3 regions of the Brevibacillus sp. NRS-1366 genome follow, and region 1 is predicted to be linked to each of the others. Evidence: riboswitches for the same ligand, from Rfam matches in the RefSeq annotation. Region 1 holds a riboswitch; each other region holds the start of a gene.
The links. A riboswitch is a leader RNA that binds a small molecule or an ion and turns the genes downstream of it on or off. The one in region 1 is predicted to bind glycine.

Region 1 (2,267 bases):
TCATATGGAATCGTATTTTTGTTTACTGTAATGCCTGCTTCCTCCAGCAGGGCTTCTGCTTCTTTTCCCGTCAAGCCCCATGGACGAACATCCAAGAGTACGAGGTGATTATCCGTTCCGCCTGACACCAGCGTCGCGCCCTCCTGTTTGAGCGTATCTGCCAATACAAACGCATTTTTCACGACATGCTCTGCGTATTCAGTAAAGCTTGGCTGGAGTGCTTCCTTGAAGGAAACGGCTTTGGCTGCGATCACATGCATCAGCGGGCCGCCCTGGATGCCGGGAAAGATCGCTTTGTTGATACCTTTGAAAATGTCTTCATCGTTGGTCAAAATAATCCCGCCGCGAGGGCCGCGCAATGTTTTGTGCGTCGTGCTCGTCACCACATCTGCGTGGGGAACGGGCGACGGATGCAGGCCTGCTGCGACCAGACCGGCGATGTGCGCCATATCCACCATGAATTTGGCTCCGGCTTTGTCGGCAATTTCTTTAAACTTGGCAAAGTCAATCTGGCGCGGATATGCGCTCGCTCCGGCGATAATCAGCTTGGGACGCTCGCGCAGGGCAGTCGCCTCCACTTCGTCGTAATCAATCAGGTGATTGTCTTCTCTCACGCCGTAATCTACGACGTTGAACCATTTGCCCGAAAGGCTGACTGGGCTTCCGTGCGTCAAATGTCCTCCGTGGGAGAGGTTCATTCCCATGATCGTATCACCAGGCTGGAGCAGGGAGAAAAAGACGGCCGTATTCGCTTGCGCACCGGAATGGGGCTGTACATTCGCGTACTTGGCGCCAAACAAGGTGGTTAACCGCTCAATCGCCAGCTGCTCAACCACATCCACATGTTCACAGCCGCCATAGTAGCGTTTTCCCGGATAGCCTTCGGCGTATTTATTGGTCAGTACTGATCCCATCGCTTGCATGACTTCTTCGCTGACAAAATTCTCGGAGGCGATCAGCTCCAGCGTCCGGTGCTGTCTGTTGTTTTCCTTATCGATGGCTGAAAAAATTTCAAAGTCACGCTCCTGCAAACTCATGAACAATCCTCCTATTTGCTACCTTTCCTCACTTATGAGAAAAACTCGGCTTATCGCCAATTCGAATATCGAAAGCCTTAGTTTTTCTTATACTTCCTTCCTTAATCGCGTTAGCGAAATCAAGATTTAAGAAAGTAAAAAAAGGACGAAGGAAAGATAGATTCACGTGTAATCTACCTTTCCTCTGTCCTTTTTACCTGAGAGTTTAGCTTTGGTCTGGTCCCTGCCTATCGCAGCGAAATTCTTGCCAAAGCGTTCCCCTTGGGTGGCATACGCTCTCTCCAGAGGTGCGTCCAATTGTAGTACTCTTTACCTGAGAGATTAATCCCAAGGGTTTTTGGGACTTGCTCCTTCGGTGCCAGCCAAATCGTCTGGTCTCTCCTACAATCATCATCCGCGATCTATGAAATTTTGACTGTCGCAAAATGCTCTTGTTTACCTGCTCAACTGATGAATACCTTGCCCGAGCGCACCTTCTGCGGCCTCCATGATGATTTCGGCCAGGCTCGGATGGGCGTGAATCGTATGGGCAATATCTTTTAGCGTAAGTCCTTTTTCAAGCGCCAGCCCGAGCTCTCCAATGAGATTGGATGCTTCCGGACCAACGATTTGCGCTCCAAGAATAGCTCCTTTCTGTTCGTCCCCAATGACTTTGACAAAACCATCACCGGCATTTAGCGACAGTGCCCGCCCATTTGCCGCATAAGGGAATTTGCCGATTGTAACCGTATAGCCTTGGCTCTTCGCTTCCGTCTCATTGAGACCGACACTTGCTATTTCCGGATCGGAAAAAACGACAGCAGGGATCGTTTTGTAGCTGACTCGACTACCCTGCCCGGCAATGACTTCCGCCGCGATTTTCCCTTCGTACGAAGCCTTGTGCGCCAATGCCAGGCCTTCCACGATATCGCCGATCGCATAAATGCCCGGGACGCTTGTTCTGCACTGCTCATCCACTTGAATAAAGCCGCGCTCCGTCAGCTTTATATGGACGGTTTCGAGTCCGAGATGATCGATATTCGGACGTCTACCTACTGTAATCAGCAAATATTCAGACGTGATCTGATGCACTTCCCCTTTTGTCTCATACGTGACGGTGATTTCATCTGCGGTTTGTTGCGCTTCTTTTGCGATCGCTCCCGTCTGTACGTCTACCCCCAGCTTCTTTAGCTTTCGTCCAACAAAGCGGGACATCTCTTTTTCGAATCCTGGCAAAATAGAGTCCGATCC
Region 2 (2,267 bases), on a different contig from region 1:
CTTTGAAGCGTACTTCCTCCGGGATATCGGCAAACAGCTCTTCTATGCTGGAAATGCCAAGCGTTTCCAGCATTTCGCGCTTGTCCTGATCGGTTTGGGGCAGATAGCGGTATTTCACGAACGTTGTCCTCCTCTAATAGGATGATTGTTGGTTACTACTTAGTTTTTTGGACGCTTGTAAAATGGAGCGGCAACGACCTCTGCCTTCAGGCGTTTTCCACGAATCTCAACTTCCACCTGTGTACCGATTGCCGTGTGCTCGCTTTTCACGAGGGCGAGACCGACGTTCTTTTTCAACGTGGGGGACTGTGTACCTGTAGTCACTTCGCCAATCAGCTCTTCCCCTGCGTAGACAGGGTAGTGCGTGCGCGGAATTCCACGGTCGATCATTTCAATACCGATGAGTTTGCGCGGTGCACCGTTTTCTTTTTGCGCCTTCAACGCTTCTTGACCGATGAATGGAACTTCTTTGTCGACCTTGACAGCAAAGCCAATGCCCGCTTCGATCGGGGTAATGTCCTTGCTCAATTCTTGGCCATAGAGGGGCAGCTTGGCTTCAAAACGAAGCGTGTCACGGGCACCTAGTCCGCATGGCACCAGTCCGTCTTCTTTTCCAGTAGTGAGCAGGGTATCCCACAGCTCGGCTGCATGCTCCGCGTTCAAATATATTTCAAAACCATCTTCACCTGTATATCCTGTCCGGGAGACCAGAGCAGAAACACCGTTTACCATGACATCCTTCTCAAAGCGGAAGAAACCGATTTGCGACAAGTCTGTCGTGGTCAGCTTTTGCAGGATTGACTGCGCAAGAGGACCTTGGATGGCAATTTGAGCAGTTTGTGGCGAGATATTTTCAATCGTTACACCCGGAATCAGATGCTCCTCTAGCCACGCATAGTCTTTGTCAATATTTCCGGCGTTAATGACAAGCAGGTAATGATCATCAGCATACTTGTAGACGAGCAAATCATCAACAGTCCCGCCGTCTGGGTAACACAGCACACTGTACTGCGCTTGCCCAACAGCCAGCTTGGAGACGTCATTCGTCGTTACGTGCTGAAGGTATGCGAGGGCATTCTCGCCTTTTACATCTACCTCTCCCATGTGGGAAACATCAAATAAACCTGCTTTTGTCCGAACTGCTTCGTGCTCCTGGCCAATACTTGTGAACTGTACGGGCAGTTCCCACCCGCCGAAGTCAATTGTTTTGCCGCCATACTTTGCATAAGAATCAAACAGTGGCGTTCGTTTCAGATTGGACATGTGTGGCACCTCCTGTGAGCCAAATGTTATGGCATTTTTCCCCATACAAAAAGACAGAGTCGAAAAAACGGGTACACCAAAATAAAGGTGCCCATTTCTCCTCCTCTGTCCTTGGTACCTGAGAGTTACCTTGCGAATCAAGCGAGGCGGGGATCTCCTCACTTGCAAGTTTCCCCTTTGGTGGCTCCTACCTGAGCTCTCTCCAGAGTTGCGTCCAGTAGAGGTACTTTTGCCTGAGAGATTCACCGTTTCCGGCTTGCTCCTTCGGCGCTGCAGCGGTTATCGCAGTCTCTCCCTACTACTATCATTCGCGTTGGTTAGATGGTCATACATAAGTTAAGAATAACTTTTCCATACTAAGGAATGAACTTCTCCTTTATCCTACCACGAGAGTGAGCAGTTGAAAATATACAAATTAACAGTCACCTTAAGAAATACTTAACAAAATGATAAATGATATGAAAAACGTTAAGATTTTTAGAAAATGGCTTGAAAGTTATGGCAGAGCTACGCAAAGGAGTAACGTATATGCCGAATGTTCCTGTTTCATTTGATACTAGCTGGATCAATCCGCTGTCAGAACGGTTGCAAGAGGATGGGCCCTGGGACAAATGGGAGCTGTTCAAGCTGGCATTGGAAGCGGAGGAAGCCATGGCTGTGCGCGAGTTTGATCAACTGCAATGCCTGAAATACTTGCCCTTGCTGTCCCCGTTTCCGCATCAGCTCCACACTGCCGAGCGTGTGCTTTTAGAAATGCGCGGACGAGCGATTCTCGCTGATGAAGTGGGCCTCGGAAAAACGATAGAAGCTGGTCTGATCATGAAGGAGTATATGGTGCGCGGACTGGCAAAAAAAATTCTCATTCTGGTTCCAGCCTCACTTGTCATTCAATGGACCAAAGAACTGCAGCAAAAATTCGGCATTTCCGCCGTCGCCCAAAAAAAAGAGTACATGTGGCGGCAGCATGAGGTCGTTGTCGCCTCGATCGATACCGCCAAGCGCGA
Region 3 (2,267 bases), on a different contig from region 1:
ACACTGATGATTTTTGGAGAGATTATAATGAAATGATCGCAAGAGGAATAGAATTTGTGAGAGAGCCACAAGATCAATCGTACGGGATGGTTGCGGTATTTAAGGATCTATATGGAAACCTATGGGATTTGCTAGAACTTAAAGAAGATCATCCACTTTCCAAACGAGTAAAGTAATCTATCAGCGATATCGCTTGTAGTTTTTAGATTTCGGGTCATATGCTTATAAAGCATAGTAATATTCCGTAGGTACTAAGCTTTGCGTAATCAAGACCAAGAAACGGCAACCGGCTAATTCATCGGTTGTCGTTTCTTTAGCAAGCACGCGGTGCTGTTCGACTACAAGTCGTCCATTTCAATTGGATGGTTAAAATAACTCGTTGATTGGATGGTGTTTTTTCATCAGGTTACTTTTATCATAGTGATAGAAATTAATAAATTTGCAGGACAGAAGGAATCGTAATTATTCAGAAATATTTAAAGATTTGGGTATAAGTAAAGAGATCTCTCCCGTAACGACCATCTGCAGATTCAGCTGCCGTAGTCAATGAAAGCAAGGCCGCGGGGAAGATATAGTATTGATTTTTGGTTCAGAATTTTCGAACTTATTTGTTTCGCGCATACACAAGGTGTGTAATACATGAATTACGCAAATTGATAAGCGAATGACGATGGCAGGGAGAGACCCGAGCGAAAGACAAGGACCACCGGGCACCGAAGGAGCAAGTCGACGGCCAGCCAGCCGAAGACAAATCTCTCAGGTAAAAGAACCGCCATCCGACGCGACTCTGGAGAGAGCGAACAGCCACCAAAGGGGTAAGGACGGTCGAATAGAGCGTTTAAACTCTCAGGTACCCAGGACAGAGAATACGGCGATTAGCCGGCTCTCTGTCCTTTTTTGCGCATCCAAAAAACATACGGAGGTGTCACTTCCCGACGTCCATGCGGTTGTAGAAGAAGATGAAAAAATTGGACAAGCATCGCTCTTCTTTAGGGAGTAAAGGTAATTTATGCATTCAAAGAGGGTGTTGACGATGAGCGAAAAAATGGGGGATTGCGATATGTGGAGGAGCATGAAAGAGCTGAGACAAAAATTATTTGGAAGCGCTCTATCAATGAAAGATGCGGCGAGATCACCGCCGAGATAAGCAAATGGTTAGTGGTGTTGGGCTTGTACAAATTTTATCTGGCGCTAACCTAGATCGGATAGCTGTATTTAGGGAGGTGATGAACACGAAAGCGAATTCATTATAAAGGAAAGGAGGACTTAATAGCACAAAATTTGTTTTTTCATTCGTTCATTTTCTTATATTCTTTTAACCATTATAAAAAAGGGGAGAATCAAAATGGAAATGAAAAAGAAAATTGCATTGGGTCAACTTAGCGCACTACCTTCTATGAGCGATAATTTAAAAAAAGCCGCTGCTCAAATTGATGAAGCAGCCGAAAAAGGTGCAAAATTAATCCTATTCCCGGAAATCGGATTTGAGCTGTTTTTCCCTAAACATCCGCATGACGTTTCAAAATTTCAATCATCCGAATCCATTCCAGGACCTATATCAGAGTTTCTGTGCCAAAAAGCAAAAGAAAAGAATATTGTCATTGTGGCGAGTTATATGGAAGAAGGCTTTCTTGGCGAGTACTATGACAGCGCAGTTTGCATTGATGCAGACGGCACATTGCTCGGAACCACAAGGATGGTTCATACCTTTGAAAACAAAGGTTTTAATGAAAAGTTTTATTATGGTCCTGGAAATACAATCTACCCAGTCTATGAAACAGCAGCGGGAAATATAGGAATTGCCATTTGTTATGATGCCTGGTTCCCCGAAGTTACGCGTTCTTTAGCATTGCGTGGCGCTGATTTGATTCTGGTACCTACAGTGGAAATGTATATTGATGGTTTGCCGCCAACAGATCACATAGGTGGAACCATTTTTGAAGCTCTTTGCACCATGCAAAAAGCCAACGCCATACATAATGGCGTTTGGGTAGCATTTTGCAATCGGGTCGGCATAGAAGATGATATGCACTATATGGGATCCAGTCTGGTTATTGATCCATGGGGACACATCCAAGAAATGGCCAATGCAGAAACCGATGAGGTACTCATTGCCGAGATTGACTTGGAACAAAACAGAAAAGTACGCCAAATTTGGCCGATGCTCAGAGACCGCAGAGTGGATACGTATGAACTATTGATGACGAGTTTTGGCAGTAAGCCTTATTACCATCCAACCAAGGTAAGAATTTAAGAGAAGCTATTTT

Region 2: linked by a shared signal. The riboswitch ahead of gcvT (glycine cleavage system aminomethyltransferase GcvT) and the one ahead of glyA (serine hydroxymethyltransferase) in region 1 are both predicted to bind glycine.
Region 3: linked by a shared signal. The riboswitch ahead of ACIFQN_RS22665 (nitrilase-related carbon-nitrogen hydrolase) and the one ahead of glyA (serine hydroxymethyltransferase) in region 1 are both predicted to bind glycine.

The regions. Positions count from the first base shown of each region.
Region 1 covers NZ_JBITPN010000002.1:147,387-149,653, reverse strand. The annotation lists gene glyA (serine hydroxymethyltransferase) at 1-1,037, opposite strand, end outside; glycine riboswitch at 1,328-1,431, opposite strand; gene lpdA (dihydrolipoyl dehydrogenase) at 1,473-2,267, opposite strand, start outside.
Region 2 covers NZ_JBITPN010000019.1:31,357-33,623, forward strand. The annotation lists gene gcvPA (aminomethyl-transferring glycine dehydrogenase subunit GcvPA) at 1-118, opposite strand, end outside; gene gcvT (glycine cleavage system aminomethyltransferase GcvT) at 160-1,263, opposite strand; glycine riboswitch at 1,359-1,474, opposite strand; glycine riboswitch at 1,475-1,571, opposite strand; gene ACIFQN_RS12445 (DEAD/DEAH box helicase) at 1,792-2,267, shown strand, end outside.
Region 3 covers NZ_JBITPN010000025.1:116,242-118,508, reverse strand. The annotation lists gene ACIFQN_RS22670 (VOC family protein) at 1-176, shown strand, start outside; glycine riboswitch at 665-782, shown strand; glycine riboswitch at 786-865, shown strand; gene ACIFQN_RS22665 (nitrilase-related carbon-nitrogen hydrolase) at 1,346-2,254, shown strand.